Regions from separate parts of the Shewanella sp. HL-SH4 genome, predicted to be linked through region 2. Evidence: predicted binding sites of a transcription regulator. Region 2 holds the regulator's gene; each other region holds the start of a gene.
The links. The regulator FliA, encoded in region 2, starts transcription of late flagellar genes. The targets are predictions, from matches to a motif close to CTAAAGNTNNNNNNNNNNNNGCCGATA.
Positions count from the first base shown of each region.

Region 1: ACRWQL_RS17070 (flagellar protein MotY) is a predicted target of FliA. The motif match lies at 3,581-3,607, and genes of this name have one in related genera.
Region 3: ACRWQL_RS01890 (VC2046/SO_2500 family protein) is a predicted target of FliA. The motif match lies at 1,487-1,513, and genes of this name have one in related genera.

Region 1 is NZ_CP195037.1:3,658,635-3,664,512, forward strand. It holds gene upp (uracil phosphoribosyltransferase) at 1-22, shown strand, start outside; gene ACRWQL_RS17055 (Na+/H+ antiporter family protein) at 387-1,712, opposite strand; gene ACRWQL_RS17060 (peroxiredoxin) at 2,070-2,675, shown strand; gene rnt (ribonuclease T) at 2,770-3,450, opposite strand; gene ACRWQL_RS17070 (flagellar protein MotY) at 3,641-4,510, shown strand; gene ybgC (tol-pal system-associated acyl-CoA thioesterase) at 5,371-5,772, shown strand; gene tolQ (protein TolQ) at 5,762-5,878, shown strand, end outside.
Region 2 is NZ_CP195037.1:726,283-732,160, reverse strand. It holds gene flhA (flagellar biosynthesis protein FlhA) at 1-1,468, shown strand, start outside; gene flhF (flagellar biosynthesis protein FlhF) at 1,498-2,892, shown strand; gene ACRWQL_RS04110 (MinD/ParA family protein) at 2,897-3,778, shown strand; gene ACRWQL_RS04105 (RNA polymerase sigma factor FliA) at 3,771-4,490, shown strand; gene cheY (chemotaxis response regulator CheY) at 4,534-4,917, shown strand; gene ACRWQL_RS04095 (protein phosphatase CheZ) at 4,931-5,668, shown strand; gene ACRWQL_RS04090 (chemotaxis protein CheA) at 5,684-5,878, shown strand, end outside.
Region 3 is NZ_CP195037.1:209,438-215,315, forward strand. It holds gene ACRWQL_RS01880 (sensor domain-containing phosphodiesterase) at 1-327, opposite strand, end outside; gene ACRWQL_RS01885 (DUF406 family protein) at 523-810, opposite strand; gene ACRWQL_RS01890 (VC2046/SO_2500 family protein) at 955-1,452, opposite strand; tRNA gene ACRWQL_RS01895 (tRNA-Tyr) at 1,578-1,662, shown strand; tRNA gene ACRWQL_RS01900 (tRNA-Tyr) at 1,701-1,785, shown strand; tRNA gene ACRWQL_RS01905 (tRNA-Tyr) at 1,815-1,899, shown strand; gene ACRWQL_RS01910 (PLP-dependent cysteine synthase family protein) at 2,071-3,144, shown strand; gene queE (7-carboxy-7-deazaguanine synthase QueE) at 3,187-3,855, opposite strand; gene queC (7-cyano-7-deazaguanine synthase QueC) at 4,041-4,754, shown strand; gene rrtA (rhombosortase) at 4,763-5,386, shown strand; gene ACRWQL_RS01930 (hypothetical protein) at 5,439-5,878, opposite strand, start outside.

The DNA.
Region 1 (5,878 bases), 1.4 Mb from region 2:
TAAGATATTCGGCACTAAATAACCTCAGTTCGGGATAATAAATGCATATCAAACAGCTCTTAGCACCGCTAACTGTGTTGAACTTATTGGCAATAGGCCAGCTATTGACCCGTAAATTCGCCTTGTTACCAGCGCAAAGTTCAAGTTTGAGTATAAATACTTGAATTTTGAATATTAAAATTCCATTTATTCATCTCTTAACCCGAATTGAGGTTAAATAAGCCGAACATAAAGCAATTGGCACAGCCGACTGGCATAGCCCATAGCCTTAGTAGAAAAAGTTTAGACACAAAAGTGTAGTTAAACAAATGGGAACCCGCGGGTTCCCATTTTTGTATTTGTTAATTGCTATATTGACTAGCGAACATTAAACAGACTATTAAACACTATAAAACCATTGCAGCCAGCCAACCAAAACCTAATAAAGGCAGGTTATAGTGCATAAAGGTTGGAATAACGCTGTCACGAATATGGTCGTGTTGTCCATCGGCATTCAAACCCGCTGTAGGGCCTAAAGTTGAATCAGAAGCAGGTGAGCCAGCATCACCTAATGCGGCAGCTGTGCCCACAAGGGCAATTGTCGCTGCCACAGAAAATCCAAAACTAAGTGCCAGTGGCACATAAATGGTTGCAATAATAGGTATCGTTGAAAAAGAAGACCCAATCCCCATGGTAATAAGTAAACCGACTAAAAGCATAAGTATTGCCGCCAGTGCTTTATTGTCACCAATAAAATCCCCTAGTGACGTCACTAAAGAGCTCACTTCGCCGGTTGACTTTACAACCGCTGCAAAACCCGCAGCAGCAATCATAATAAAACCAATGTTGGCCATCATATGCACGCCCTGGTTAAATAAGTCTTGGCCAACACTTTGTTTAATAATTCCTGAAAAGCGGAAAATGACAAACCCGGTTAAGGCACCAAATATCATCGAGTCTGTTTGAAGTTGCACTATTAAGGTAGCGACTATGGCGATTAAAGAAATGACAATACTTTTAGTATTAATTGTCTGCTCTGCCTGTTCAGTAACCGTTTGCTGTGCGATAACTCGATATTCACGCGGCTTGCGGTAACTAACAAACATCGCAAATAATAGCCCACATACCATGCCTAATGCGGGTAATAACATCGCCTGTGGTACTTGAGCATGAACCGCGTCTAAGCCATTACTGTTTAAATTCGCCAGTAGAATGTCATTTAAGAAAATACCGCCAAAACCTATGGGTAAAATCATATAGGTAGTCACTAAGCCGAAGGTTAGTAAACAGGCAATAAGGCGGCGATCAATTTTTAATGCGGTTAACACATGTAATAGTGGTGGTATTAAAATAGGAATAAAAGCGATATGAATGGGCAAAATATTTTGCGACGAAATAGCCATTGCCAGAATAGTCACCAATAGCATCCATCGTACAACCTTGGTATTACTACTATTAGGCTCTTTGCCCAATTTTTTAATAATACTGTTAGAAATTAATGTAGTTAAACCAGAATGTGACAATGCTGCAGCAAACGCCCCCAGTAGGGCATAACTTAAGGCGATTTGAGCACCGCCACCTAAACCATCGTTAAAAGCGGAAATTGTTTGTTGTATATCAAGCCCACCAACAAGGCCGGCAACCAAAGCGCTTATTGTCAGTGCAATTACCACATTTACTCGAACAAAACTCAATGCAAGCATTAAGCAAACAGATATCACCACAGCATTCATATTTTTTAATTCTATTTATTATAAGTATTAAGGCGTTTATTTATGCCGTTATTTACTTTGCTTGTCCAGTAAAGCCTTTATTTTATTAGTGTATCAATAGCATGCAGTGCCTATCGCGTGCGTCAATGTTAAAGAATCAGGCCAAAATGTCATCTGTTGTAAGCCATTTTTAGTTATTTGTTTTTAAAACCTTAAAAATAGTAAGGCTGTGATGAGGGGTTTTTCAGCAGGTAAAACAAAATTCATTCGAAACCTCTTATCGGGGGCGCAAATAAAAGGTATGGTATAGCACATTGTGGAAGGGTGAACATTGCACCTTCTTTTAGAATTTTAACAAGCCATTAATGGAGATATAAAATGAGCGTATTAGTAGGCCGTCCAGCCCCAGACTTTACCGCAGCAGCAGTATTAGGTTCAGGCGAAATTGTTGACAACTTTAACCTTGCTTCGGCAACTAAAGGTAAGCCAACGGTTATCTTTTTCTATCCTTTAGATTTCACTTTCGTGTGTCCATCAGAGCTAATTGCTTTTGATCACCGCATGGAAGAGTTCACCAAGCGTGGTGTTGAAGTTATTGGTGTGTCTATTGACTCACAGTTCACTCACAACGCATGGCGTAACACTCCAGTAGACAAAGGTGGTATTGGCCAAGTTAAATACACTTTAGTTGCTGACGTTAAGCATGAAATTTGTAAAGCATACGATGTTGAACATCCAGAAGCAGGTGTTGCTTTCCGTGGTTCATTCCTTGTAGACAAAGAAGGTCAAGTACGTCACCAGGTGGTTAACGATTTACCATTAGGCCGTAACGTTGACGAAATGCTACGTATGATCGATGCACTTCAATTCCACGAAGAGCACGGTGAAGTATGTCCAGCAGGTTGGTCTAAAGGTGATAAAGGCATGACAGCTAGCACTGATGGTGTTGCTTCATACTTAAAAGATCACTCTGACAAGCTATAATCTTCGCTTGTTAAATATCAAAAAAGCTGCCTAGGCAGCTTTTTTTGTTTCTGTAACGTTAATAAAGTTAATCTAAACCGCACATCGGCTAAGTTCAGTCGTCTGTATCACTATTGTCAGTATCATCATCTGACTCATCCATAATCGCTAATGGCCAACCGCCAAGGGTTTTCCAGCGATTAACGATATAACAAAAAAGTTCAGCGGTACGTTCAGTATCATACAGTGCTGAATGAGCTTCCTTATTATCAAAATCAATGCCAGCCATTTTACACGCTTTAGCCAATACCGTGTGGCCAATAGCTAATCCGGCAAGGGACGCTGTGTCAAAACTGGCAAAGGGATGAAACGGTGAGCGCTTTAAACTATTTCGCTCGATACATTGATTAACAAAACCAAGATCAAATGCCGCATTATGCGCCACAACAATACTGCGATGACAGCCAACCGCTTTTTGAGCCTTTTTAACTTCTTTAAATATTTCTAAAAAAGCAGCCTTTTCATCAACAGCCCCCCTAAGCGGGTTAGTAGGGTCTATCCCATTGAACGCTAATGCAGCGGGTTCAAGGTTTGCACCTTCAAATGGCTCAATGTGGTAATGAAGGGTTTTATCTAAGCTTATAAAGCCGTCATCATCCATTTTTAGCATGGTAACTGCGATTTCAAGCAATGCATCTGTATTAGCATTAAATCCTGCTGTTTCAACATCAATCACCACAGGAAAATAACCGCGAAATCGATATTTAAATTTATTGCTGTTGCAGATGTCACTCATGTAATTCTATTACCCCATTAAACCTGAATATTATTGTCACCAGTAAAGGCCTGCCTGCGCCTATTGTGACAGATAGGCCGTGCATTATACCCAAACTGTCTTAATATGCTCGTTTCAGTGATAATTTAAACTTAAGAAAAGGATTTAGCCGCCGATATATTAACAGGTAATAAAATCGACAGGTGACACCATGTGGCAAAAAATCATATTAGTATCCAGTTTGTGTATCAGTGCTTCTGCAAGTGCTGATCTACTTCACTATGTTGCCTCCCTTGAAAACTCTGCCTGGCGTGTAGGTGAAAATACCCCTATTGAATGTCGACTAGAGCATGATATACCAGACTACGGCAAAGCTATTTTTTCTAGTAAGTCAGGAAAAAACCTCAACCTACTCTTTACGCTTGATATGTGGGCAAAGCCAGACGCGGTTACCAATGCTAAATTAATCAGCCGAGCACCGACCTGGCGCCCAGGTGATGCATCAAAAGAAATCATCGCATTAAAGTATCAAAAACAATTTAACGGTGAAGTGCCTAAAAAAGCTGCCTGGACTATGCTAAATGAATTAAGCCAGGGCCGTCAGCCTACGTTTTATTATGCTGATTGGTATGATGCATCAAGTAAAGTTGCAGTCGGGATTTCAGCGGTGAACTTTGCCAGCAAGTACCGTGAGTTTCGCTCATGCTTGGCTAATTTATTACCCTACAGTTTTGATGACATTGCATTCACGGTATTAAACTACCAAGAGGGTGGAACCGAATTAACTCGTTTTTCAAATTATCAGCTTAAAAAAGTACAAGAATATTTATCATATGACCCGAATATCGAGTTAGTGGTGGTTGATGCCTATACCGACAGCTACGGCGGACGTTCAATTAACCAAAAAGTGTCAGAAAAACGTGCTGATTCAGTTAAAAGTTTATTAATCGCCAGTGGTATCTCACAAGACCGTATCACCACAGAAGGGCATGGTGAAAAACGTCACGTGGCTGGTAATGACTTAGCGTCAGAGCGACAAACAAACCGCAGAGTCGTGATTAGAATAACTAAACCTATATAGTGCAATTAATAGTTACTTTTAAAACTAACAGACCTTAATTTGTTTCAAAGTAACCTTAGCCATTAATCTATAGCATTAGCCTGAATCATGTTCAGGCTTTTTTGTATGTTTTTGAAGGTAAATTTTAGACAAAAAAAACCCACTCAAACCGAGTGGGCTAAATAATTTGCAATCAACAAATTTAAGGAAGGAAGTCAAGCATAAGAACTGGAGATAAGTTAATGTTTCACAAACACTAACTTTAAGTTCATTGTTTTCTCATCAAATCGATGTGTCCTGAAAACAAGTTCATAATAGATTTATTACTCTAAATGCACAAGATAGATTTTTTTCGCTTTCACATTAGATTTTTTAATGGATGATTGTGCTGGTTTTGAATTAAAAATGGTCCTTAAATAGCACGAGGGTAGGTTTTGTTGAGATAATTAGTATTTGAGTGAATAAATATTCGGATAAGTTGAATTGTTTTTTAAAAGTAAATGTTAATAGCTTTGGTAAAGTGATCATTTACCTGAAAAAATAAGCTTTTATTGATTCACTTTATTTTAAATACGATCGGTTTTAATACTTTTGACTGGCAAAGCATAGCGATATCCTGCTTTTTGAAATTAATATTTAACTAAGCTGCAATTTGTATCATTAAATGCGATGACTTTATCTAATTAAGATTCATTTTTTGGGTTGTTTGAAGGCCAGAAAACATTAAAAAATCTTCATCTAAGTTGGTTAAACCCCAGATAATGCAATTTAACACTGTTATGCTCGAAATAAAGTCTGTTTTTAGCGGGTGAGATGATTCACAACTGCCTTGCTACTCGGTATAGTATGCAAAATTTTGTAAGTAAAGAACGAGTCTTAAAATGACGTTTAATTGGCCCGTAACAGTGTACTATGAAGACACCGATGCTGGTGGCGTTGTTTATCATTCAAATTACTTAAACTTCTTTGAAAGAGCACGCACCGAATGGCTTAAATCAATGGGCGTTAGTCAAACTAAATTATTGGCTGATGACATTGCTTTTGTTGTTAAACGTGCAGAATTAGATTTTCGCCGCGCGGCAAAGTTTGAACAGGATTTTATAGTTGAATCCTCTATATCGTCATTAAAAAAAGCGTCGTTGGTGTTCCAACAGCGTTTAATTGATGAGCTAGGTGAATGCTATTGTGAGGCAACAGTGATAGTCGCTTGTGTGTCCTTATCAAAAATGCGTCCCATAGCCATCCCAGAATTTATCGTTCAGGAGTTTAAGAGTGCACGCTGATATGTCTTTTATTGGTTTGTTTTTACAAGCCAGTGTGTTGGTAAAGCTAGTTATGTTTACTTTGTTAGGTTTATCTATTGCATCTTGGGCGGTGATCATTCAACGC
Region 2 (5,878 bases):
TATTATGATATTGGTGATTAACATGTTGGGCGGCTTTATCATAGGTATGGCCCAGCATGGGCTTGATTTTTCTAGTGCTGTTGAAGTTTATACACTGCTAACGATTGGTGATGGTTTAGTCGCCCAGATACCCGGTTTACTGCTTTCAATTGCAGCCGCTTTAATGGTTACTCGTCAAAATGAATCTGGTGATATGGGCCAGATGATGATGAGCCAGATGTTTGACAAGCCCAAATCGTTAGCAATTGCTGCAGGTTTGTTATTTGTTATGGGTATTGTGCCTGGTATGCCACACGTTGCCTTTATCAGCTTTGCATTTTTGACAGCCGGTGCGGCATATTTTGTTCACAAACGTATTAATGATAAAAAATCTGCAGCATTAGAGCTTGTCAAAAAAGGTCCACCAGACATCAAAGATAAAGAACCAAAAGATTTAAGTTGGGATGATGTCCGTCACGTTGACACTATCGGTTTAGAGGTTGGATATAGACTTATTCCCTTGGTTGATAAAGGCCAAGGTGGTGAATTATTGAGTAGAATTAAAGGTGTGCGTAAAAAGCTATCACAAGAATTAGGCTTTTTAGTGCCAGCAGTGCATATCCGTGACAATCTAGATTTATCGCCAAATTCATATCGTATTCACTTAATGGGCGTGGTCGTCGGTGAAGCTGAAGTCAGACATGATTGTGAATTAGCCATTAATCCTGGCCAAGTTTATGGCAAGCTTGATGGCATAGAAACGACTGATCCTGCATTTGGGTTAGAAGCCGTTTGGATTGCACCAGAGCAACGTGAGCATGCGCAAACACTAGGCTATACAGTGGTAGATACTGCGACAGTAGTTGCAACCCATATCAGCCAATTACTCAGTAATAATGCTGCTAAGTTATTAGGTTATGAAGAAGTACAACAATTAATGGACATGCTTTCTAAGCAGTCACCAAAACTTGTTGATGGCTTTATTCCGGATGTAATGTCGCTGGGCAATGTGGTTAAAGTAATGCAAAATCTATTGAATGAAGGTGTATCTGTGCGTGACTTACGTACTATAGTGCAAACTTTGCTGGAATACGGCACCAAAAGTAATGATACTGAAGTGCTTACCGCTGCAGTTCGAATCGCGCTAAAACGTATGATTGTGCAAGAAATATCCGGACCTGAGCTAGAAATCCCCGTCATTACTTTGGCTCCAGAGTTGGAACAAATGTTGCATAAGTCTATGCAGGCGACAGGGGGAGAGGGGCCAAATATTGAACCAGGCCTTGCAGAACGCATGCAGCAGTCATTACTTGATGCTTCACAGAAACAAGAAATGGTCGGTCAGCCAGCCATTTTATTGACATCAGGCATGCTACGTTCAACTCTGTCACGATTTGTTAAGTACACTATTCCAAATTTAAGGGTAATTTCGTATCAAGAAATTCCAGATGAGAAACAGATACGGATTGTTTCATCTGTTGGCCAATAGTGATAACGTCAGATAAAAGAGGTGCGTAAGTGAAAATTAAACGATTTTTTGCCAAAGATATGCGCGCAGCATTAGCGCAAGTAAAAGAGACCCTTGGCTCTGACGCTGTCATTATGTCGAATAAAAAAGTGGCAGGCGGGATCGAGATTGTCGCCGCCGTTGATTACGATGAGCCTAAGGCGAGTGCCGCTATGGCGGCACCGACTCCAGGCTTTATGGATCTAAGTGAGGATCGCGTATCACTTGCATCTAACTCTGTAATCAAGGCAAAGACAAAAATTAATCCACCGCCAGCGGCAGATTCATTACAAGCGTTGTTAGAGAAACAACAAAGCCGCTTAAGTCAGCAAATGCCTCCTAAACAAGATGACTCTGATTTACCTGAATGGGCGCGCCAATTACAAGGTGCGACAGCTGACGCCAAGCCAGCTAAACCTCAGTATCAGCAACAGGCTGGATTTGATAAGCAGTCAAAAAATAATAAAGTCAGTTCGACTGAAATGGATGCGCTTCGTGAAGAAATGGCTTCATTACGTAACTTACTGACTCATCAAGTATCTTCATTGATGACTGAACAAAAAAAGCGGAAAGATCCTGTGGGTGCTATGCTTGAAAGTAAACTACTTGCTGCAGAGTTTTCAGCACCCGTTGCAGCTAAACTTTCATCTTTGAGTCAACACTATAATCCAGCGGAATTAGTGCGTTCATTACCACAAAGTTTGGCTAACTTACTTGATAACCAAGGTGATGATATTGTAAAGCGCGGAGGCGTTGTGGCTTTTGTTGGACCAACTGGTGTTGGTAAAACGACATCTCTGGCAAAAATTGCTGCACGTTTTGCAGCACAACATGGTGCAGATCAAGTTGCACTTATTACAACGGATCATTATCGTATTGGCGCCTATGAGCAATTAGCAACTTATGGCAAAATAATGGGTTGTCCAGTAAAGCAAGCACATGATGTCACCGAGCTAGAACAGATTTTGTACCAATTTAGAAGTCGTAAGTTAGTACTTATAGATACAGCGGGTATGGGGCAACGTGATATGCGTCTTTATCAACAACTTGATAATTTGACAGCAAACAGTAGGATCCCAATTCGCAGCTATTTAGTGATGTCGGCAACAGGGCAACGCAGGGTATTACAAGACGCGGTTAATCATTTTAAACGCATTCCATTAGCGGGTGTAATTTTAACCAAATTAGATGAATCTGTATCAATTGCAGGTGCATTGAGCGTTCTGATACAAAATGAGTTACCATTAAGCTATGTGACTGATGGCCAACGTGTTCCTGAAGACATAAAAGTAGCAGATACTTTAGCTCTGGCTAAGCAAGCTTTAGCCGCGTTAAATGAAACAGAACAAGTAATTTCTCAAGACACAAGCGCATGGTCGAATGAAATGACTTATGCATTCGAGTAAGAATATGACCCGTGATCAAGCAAGTGGTTTACGTATGATGAATCAACCAAATAACGAAAAAGTTAAAGTAATTGCCGTATCCGGTGGAAAAGGTGGGGTAGGAAAAACCAGTGTTTCTATAAATACTGCCGTTGCCCTAGCGGAAAAAGGTAAACGTGTTTTAGTATTAGATGCGGATCTTGGTTTAGCTAACGTTGATGTGATGTTAGGAATTCGTGCCGAGAAAAATTTATCTCATGTTTTATCTGGCGATGCCGAATTAGACGATATCATTGTTCGAGGCCCTAAAGGTATTGGTATTGTTCCTGCAACGTCTGGAAGCAGAGCTATGGTTGAGTTAACCCAGGCTCAACATGCAGGATTAATTCGTGCTTTCAGTGAGATGCGTACACAGTTTGACATATTAATTGTCGATACCGCGGCAGGTATTTCAGATATGGTACTGAGTTTCTCAAGGGCATCACAAGATGTATTAATTGTGGTATGCGATGAACCGACATCTATTACAGATGCCTATGCACTGATAAAAATATTAAGCCGTGAACACGGTGTATTTCATTTCAAAATTGTGGCTAATATGGTACGCAGTTTACGTGAAGGAATGGAATTGTTTGCTAAACTAAGTAAAGTAACGGATCGGTTTTTAGATGTTGCTTTAGAGTTAGTTGCAACCGTGCCATTTGATGAAAATTTACGTAAGTCTGTGCGAAAGCAAAAGTTAGTTGTTGAGGCGTATCCAAAGTCGCCATCAGCTATTGCTTATCACGGCCTGGCAAATAAAATTATGAGCTGGCCAGTTCCACAACAGCCGGGTGGACACTTAGAGTTTTTTGTTGAACGTTTAGTCCAACGCAAAGAAACACAAGAGGATAGAGTGAGTGAATAAAGCCGCCGCGTATACTCAGTTCGATAATAAAACATCCGTTGTTGAACAGTATGCACCGCTGGTAAAAAGAATTGCACATCATATGTTGGCGCGATTACCTGCTTCAGTGCAACTCGACGACTTGCTACAGTCTGGCATGATAGGGTTACTTGAAGCGTCATCAAAATTTGATGACACCAAAGGGGCTAAGTTTGAAACCTTTGCAGGCATTCGGATACGCGGTGCTATGATTGATGAAATCCGCCGTGGTGATTGGGTTCCTCGTTCAGTTCATCGCAATAATCGCCGGGTTGCGCAGGTTATTGACGAACTAGAGCAAGGGTTGGGACGTGATGCTCGTGACACAGAAATTGCAGAAAAACTTGATATGTCGCTCAATGAGTACCATCATATTTTAAATGATGTTTCTGTTGGGAAAATCATAGGCATAGAAGATTTAGGTATTTCGCAAGATGTGTTAGTAACAGATGATGGAATACCAGATGATAATTTTGAAGCATTAGCTGAAACGCAATTTAAATCAGCGCTGGTGGAAGCAATTAAAACCTTACCAGAAAGAGATGCATTAGTACTTTCACTGTACTATGACGAAGCGTTAAACTTAAAAGAAATCGGTGCAATTCTTGAAGTAAGCGAATCTAGGGTTAGTCAGATATTAAGTCAGGCTATGCTTAGATTAAAAGGCAAACTCAAGCATTGGACACAACAATAATTATTAATTAGAGCACTAGAGTGTCAGCTCACCGGAGGAAACCTTGGACAAGAATATGAAGATTCTTATTGTTGACGACTTTTCAACAATGCGACGTATCATAAAGAACTTGTTGCGAGACTTGGGATTCAATAATACCCAAGAAGCAGATGATGGATCAACAGCCTTACCTATGTTGCAAAAAGGTGATTTTGACTTTGTTGTAACAGATTGGAATATGCCTGGTATGCAAGGTATTGATTTGCTGAAGGCTATTCGTGCCGATGATTCATTAAAACATTTACCTGTTTTGATGGTTACGGCAGAAGCTAAGCGTGAGCAAATTATTGCAGCCGCCCAAGCAGGTGTGAATGGATATGTTGTTAAACCTTTCACAGCGGCTACCCTTAAAGAGAAATTAGATAAAATTTTTGAACGTCTCGCTTAAGCAAGGATAAGTTATGCAGCCAATAATATCGGGGTTAATTACTCTCGAGCAGGCCCAGCAACTTGTCGAACTGCTTACTGCGGGGGAGCAAGATCAAGCTGACGACGTTGTTAGAGAACTCGCTACACCAATACAGCGTGAATTATTTGAAGAGGTCGGGAAATTAACACGTCAACTTCATAGTGCACTTCAAGATTTTCAGGTAGATAACCGTTTATCAGAATTAGCCAAGGTTGAAATACCGGATGCTAAAGAGAGATTAAATTACGTTATTGATATGACAGAACAAGCTGCAAATAAAACCATGGATGCAGTTGAAGAATGTTTACCTTTGGCCGATACAATAATTACCAATATAAAATCTGTTACCCCTATGTGGGATAAGTTAATGCGTCGAGACATAGAGTTGAGTGAGTTCAAAAAACTTTGTCATGATGTTCAGCAGCTTATGTCACATAGTGAACACGATACAACCCGTTTACGACAATTACTAAATGAAATACTGATGGCGCAGGATTTTCAAGACTTAACAGGGCAAATGATCCGTCGAGTTATCGACTTAGTTCGCGAAGTCGAAAATAATCTAGTCTCTATGTTGACAGTATTTGGTGATTATACGCCGCAACCGGAAACTGTTAAAAAAGAGAATAAAATAGAGGCAGAGGGCCCAATTATGCACGCAGAATTGCGTGATGACGTGGTCGCAGGTCAAGATGAAGTTGATGATTTGCTATCCAGTCTGGGTTTCTAATTAGGAGTCAGTTGAATGTCATTTGATGTTGATGAAGAGATACTCCAGGACTTTTTGGTAGAGGCTGGTGAGATTTTAGAGCTTCTTCAAGAGCAGTTAGTTGCGCTTGAAAATAATCCTGATGACAGTAATTTGTTGAATGCTATTTTTCGCGGTTTCCATACTGTAAAAGGTGGAGCTGGTTTTTTAAGTTTGAAACCTATGGTAGAC
Region 3 (5,878 bases), 520 kb from region 2:
ACGGTGGTTTTTTAATTCATCAAAATAACAAATGTTTATGCCCGACTGCACAGCGGCTAGGGTGGGTATCGGCCTATTGTTATCGCAGCCTGAATAATGAGAAATCAGTCTTTTTGAGCAGGATAAAGAAGGATTTTGTTGTGCATCATATGATGGCTCTGCACTGTCCAACTTTTCGTCAAATAGCCAAACAGATACCGAAGAATCAACAAAATGTTGCTGCAACAGCCGACTAACTAACTCAGAGGTTTTTGTAAAGTTCCCCTGCTGTTTCGCACTAGAGTTTACAATTAACTCTAAAAGGTGCTGATTTTGTTCTTGTGTCATTAGTTTCCCGAAAAGACATCATGTATTCTCATTCTGCTGAATTATAATTAGTTCGCTCTGTGAGCAATGTGCAGAAACTCAATACATACCATTGGGAGCTTAATAATAAGCTGTTTGTTAACTCTTGATAATCAAAGGCTGTTATAAAATTTAATCGCTGACGATACACCCGCAATTAACAAACAGCAACCCTATTTATACGCCATTTTCTAATTGAAATAGCATTTTCTCCACCGTCACTGAAAAATACAATATAAGCTTAACATCATCGCCTACATGAACAATTTTAACATCGACCTTGTCGAAACGATTCTGCGCGGTATTGGCAAGCTTATGTGCGTCGATTTCAGCAGCCTCCCCCTTAAAAACTAATATTAACTCGGTATCGTGCTCATCAATTACGGCGCCGATATCAACAAAACTACCGCAATCACTGCATGAGTCGTTTACGTTCTGCTGTTGTTGTTTAATTGTGTTAACCATAGTGAACCACCCAAAGCTGAAGAATGAAGATCGGTTTATATGTGATTATCATAAAATAACTGAATAACAATTTCCCTTACTTGGCTCACATATCGAGTTGGCACCATGTTTTTCTGCAAATGATATAGCCTCAAGCGGAGGACTTTATGCGGTGAGTTGGATCATCGTTTGACTAATCTGTCGTTGACGCTCTAACTGCTCAACAAAATGCATGTCTTCAGTAGGCTCATAATGGGTTTCTAACCCTTCATATTTTGATCGCACTAAATGGCTGCTATTACTTAATGCTTGGGTCATTGCATCATCATGTTTACCTCGTATTACAATGGCTTCAGGACATAAGCTTTGTTGTAAATGAAATTGACATAACCCTTGGGAGTGAAAAACAGCACCATTATTTGTATGCTCAGCAGTAGCAGATAAATCATCAACTAATTTTTGTGGTTGTTGCAGTTGAAACTGTTTATACAGTTTCTGGTCAATCGTTAGGTGTTTATCAAATTGAAATTGAGCCATATAATTACTGTCTGCTGACAACATGGCTAACAGTAAACCAAATTCACCACGACGCTGGTTTTCGACAGCCGCATTTAAACGACTGCCTAATTGTAATTCATTGACCAGTAGTGATTCAATTTGCATATAAAAACAACACTATTATGACTCGATGCTATTTTATCGACCAAACACACCTAAACTTTAGAAAAATATTCATTTTTAGCCTTTACATATTTTGGGTTTATGACTACTATGGCGGCCGCAATTGAGGAGGGGTTCCCGAGTGGCCAAAGGGATCAGACTGTAAATCTGACGGCTCAGCCTTCGAAGGTTCGAATCCTTCTCCCTCCACCATTTGCGATGTAATTTAGATAGACGAAAAAGAAATATGTGGAGGGGTTCCCGAGTGGCCAAAGGGATCAGACTGTAAATCTGACGGCTCAGCCTTCGAAGGTTCGAATCCTTCTCCCTCCACCATCTTTCTTGCTCATTTATCTCTATTCAGTGGAGGGGTTCCCGAGTGGCCAAAGGGATCAGACTGTAAATCTGACGGCTCAGCCTTCGAAGGTTCGAATCCTTCTCCCTCCACCATTTTACATCTTAATCTTCATACTATATCACTCAAAATCTGTAATATATCCTTCATTAGTTAATCACATTCGTATTAATTCTCTCTATTATCTCAACCAGTTTATTTTTGCTAGGTTTAACACCTTTTTTTCTTTAAGATTAAGTCATTAATAATCACGATGAGAAAATACTATGCCATCGAATTGGGTAAACCAGGCCATTGCTAAGATTGATGCAGACTATCAACGTTCTGCTGATACTCACCTTATAAAACTCGATTTACCACAACTTAACGGTGTTGATATTTATCTTAAAGATGAAAGTACTCATCCTACGGGCAGCCTAAAGCATCGTTTAGCCCGTTCGTTATTTTTATATTCTTTATGTAATGGTTGGATTACACAAACTACCACCATTATTGAATCATCGTCTGGTAGCACTGCGGTGTCTGAAGCGTATTTTGCCCGTTTAATTGGTTTGCCTTTTATCGCGGTAATGCCTTCGACTACGGCTAAAATGAAAATTCAACAAATCGAGTTCTACGGCGGGCAATGTCACTTCGTTGATAATAGTAATCAGATGTATGCTGAGTCTGAACGCCTTGCTAAAGAGTTAAATGGCCATTACATGGATCAGTTCACTTTTGCAGAGCGCGCCACAGATTGGCGGGGAAATAACAATATTGCTGACTCAATATTCATTCAAATGCAACGTGAGCCACACCCTATTCCCCACTGGATCGTAATGAGCCCCGGCACAGGTGGCACCTCTGCTACCATTGGGCGTTATATTCGCTATCAGCAGTTATCTACCCAACTGTGTGTGGTAGACCCTGAGAACTCAGTTTTTTATGATTATTTCCACAGTGGTGATAAAACATTAACAGGTCAAAAAGGCAGTAAAATTGAGGGCATTGGACGGCCTAGAGTCGAACCCTCCTTTATTGCTGGTGTTGTTGATGAAATGCATAAAATTCCTGATGGAGCATCAATTGCTACCATGCAATGGTTAGAAACCTTGATAGGCCGAAAAACGGGCGCATCGACAGGAACCAACTTGTATGGTGCATTACTGTTAGCCACGCGAATGCAACAACAAGGACAAGCAGGTTCGATTGTGACATTGATTTGTGATGCGGGGGAAAGATACTTAGATACTTATTATAATCCCCAATGGATTGAGGACAATATTGGTTGCTTTAAACAATTTGAACAGCAACTAAGTGATTTTAACCAAAGTGGATTACTCAGTCCATTGGACTGCTAAATCGAGTTGCCCCAACACACATTTTGGGGCAACCTTTATCGCTTAATCAATATTCAAATACTTATGCATTTGAATCGAGAGACGCCAGTTACGCTCAATACAGACTTTCATCGCCAATGCTGTAGCGCGAGGCTTCTGGCTAATAGGTTGTAAGCAGATAGTTTTACCTTCAATATCAATATCCTTGAGTAAATCATCCAGCTCTTCAATATGTTTATCTGTGGCTATTGGGTGTTTAATTTCATTGGCACGCGTTAAAGCTTGGCTTAATACCTTATATCCACCCTTCATATTGATTTTAGGTGATACTGTTACCCAGGCATCTTGATGACATAGCACCTCAAAAGTGCCCGAAGTCTCAATTTGGACACTGTAGCCAGAGTCGATTAATTGGTTGGTCAACTCAGTTAAATCATACAAGCAAGGTTCACCGCCTGTAATCACTACGTGTTTTGCACTAAAGCCTTCACGATTAAATGCGGCGATAAGACTGGTACCATCATGGTTAGCCCAGCGACCAATGGTGCCATCAACCGCAATCACTTGTTCAGGCGACACTTTGTTTTCAACCAGTACATCCCAAGTTTGTTTGGTGTCACACCAAGAGCAGCCCACAGGGCAACCTTGTAAACGGACAAAGAGTGCTGGCACACCGGTAAAAGTCCCTTCACCTTGGATAGTTTCAAACACTTCGTTAACTGGATAGCTCATTTGTCACCTGCTTTATTCGTTTGGGCGGCATTTATAGTTTATTTCTACCTCAGTATCAAGGTTAGCAGCATGACAATTGGCATAAATGAGCCATTAACTTTGCTATTGCAGGAAACTGTAAGATAAAATGCTATCAATTAACATATTATCACCCTCTTATACTATTTAGCATTAGGTCATTATTCATGTCTCAAACTTCATTGCCAAGCAAAGCATTAGTCGTATTCAGTGGTGGTCAAGACTCAACCACCTGTCTTATTCAAGCGTTAACTGAATATGATGAAGTACACGGTATTACTTTCGATTATGGCCAGCGCCACAGACAGGAAATTGATGTTGCAAAAGCTCTGGCTAAGCAACTGAATTTAATCAGTCATAAAGTATTAGACACTACACTGCTAAACGAATTGGCCATTTCAGCATTGACCCGTGATTCTATTCCTGTTTCCCACGAATTAATGAATAATGGTTTACCCAATACTTTTGTCCCTGGACGAAATATCTTATTTCTGACTCTTGCGGGCGTATACGCTTACCAACTCGGTTGTGATGCCATTATCACCGGTGTGTGTGAAACTGACTTTTCAGGCTATCCAGATTGTAGAAATGAGTTTGTTAAATCAATGGAGCACACTTTAGCCCTCGGCATGGATAAGCCATTAAAAATCATTACTCCTCTGATGTGGCTTAACAAAGCAGAAACATGGGCTTTAGCAGACAAATATCAGCAATTAGAACTGGTTAAACAACAAACGCTGACCTGCTATAACGGTATCATTGGCGACGGTTGTGGTGATTGCCCGTCGTGTTTATTACGTCAACGCGGCTTAGATGATTATCTGCAAAATCAACAACAAGTCATGTCGTCATTGCACGCTAAAATACAGCCATCGACATAGAGGTGAATATGGGTAAAACAACTTCATCATTAATCAAGCCATATCAATTTACCTTGGTTATCAGTGTCATTTGTATTGTTTTATTTGCCCTAAGTATCACTAACCCCATCATTGTCGATACCAACAGCTTATTCAAATTTCAACATGATGCTATTGCTAATGGACAAATTTGGCGCCTACTTACCGGTAATTTGTTACACACCAACATCTGGCATTTAGTGATGAATTTGGCTGGATTTTGGGTCATTGTTTTTTTACATGAATTACATTACCAAAGACATACAGGTAAATTGACGCTGCTTTTTTTGTGCCTTTGTGTCTTGGAAGGTGTGGGTTTATATATTTTCTATCCTGAACTCAGAGCCTATGTAGGATTAAGTGGGTTGCTACATGGTTTATTTACTTTTGGCGCGGTAATGGATATTCGCAAAGGTTTACGGTCGGGGTATTTACTCCTAATAGGCGTAATAGCAAAGGTCAGTTATGAGCAATATTTTGGTGCAAGTGCGGATATATCTGCATTAATTAATGCTAGGGTGGCAACTGAGTCTCATTTAGTTGGGTTAGTGGCTGGGTTAATATGCGCCATAGTTTGGCTGGCTGTCGCTAACAAATTCCGATACAAAAAGTAGTGATAAAAAGTAGCGATTAAAAGTCGTTATTAAAAACAGTGACTAAAAAAGGTTATTTAATTTTGCTCAGTCGATTACTAATAGCGTTTGTTAAAGCGGTCTTTTGATCATCAACACCACAAAACTCTGCATACCCTAACCCTTCACCATAGGGGTTAACCTGAGTGGCTAGATTGACCACACGATAACAATAGTCACCTTGCTTCACAATTCTATTAGGGTCAAGGCGATGATTGTATGTATGGGGTTGACTGGTATCAATTTGGGGGATTAATTCAATAAAGACTAAGTCAGGGTCCATTTCACTCATCGTCCCAGCAGGCTTGCTTGTTAATGCAGATTGCGTCCCTACTAAGGTGTCGAGCTCATTTATATTCATCTGCTGTAAATACTGGGTTGATGCTTGGGTAATAGCATGGGTTGAAAGTACTGCCACGCTATCACTAACAGCTTCATTTACAGTTTCATCGTTAATCGCTGAGGTCCTACTAT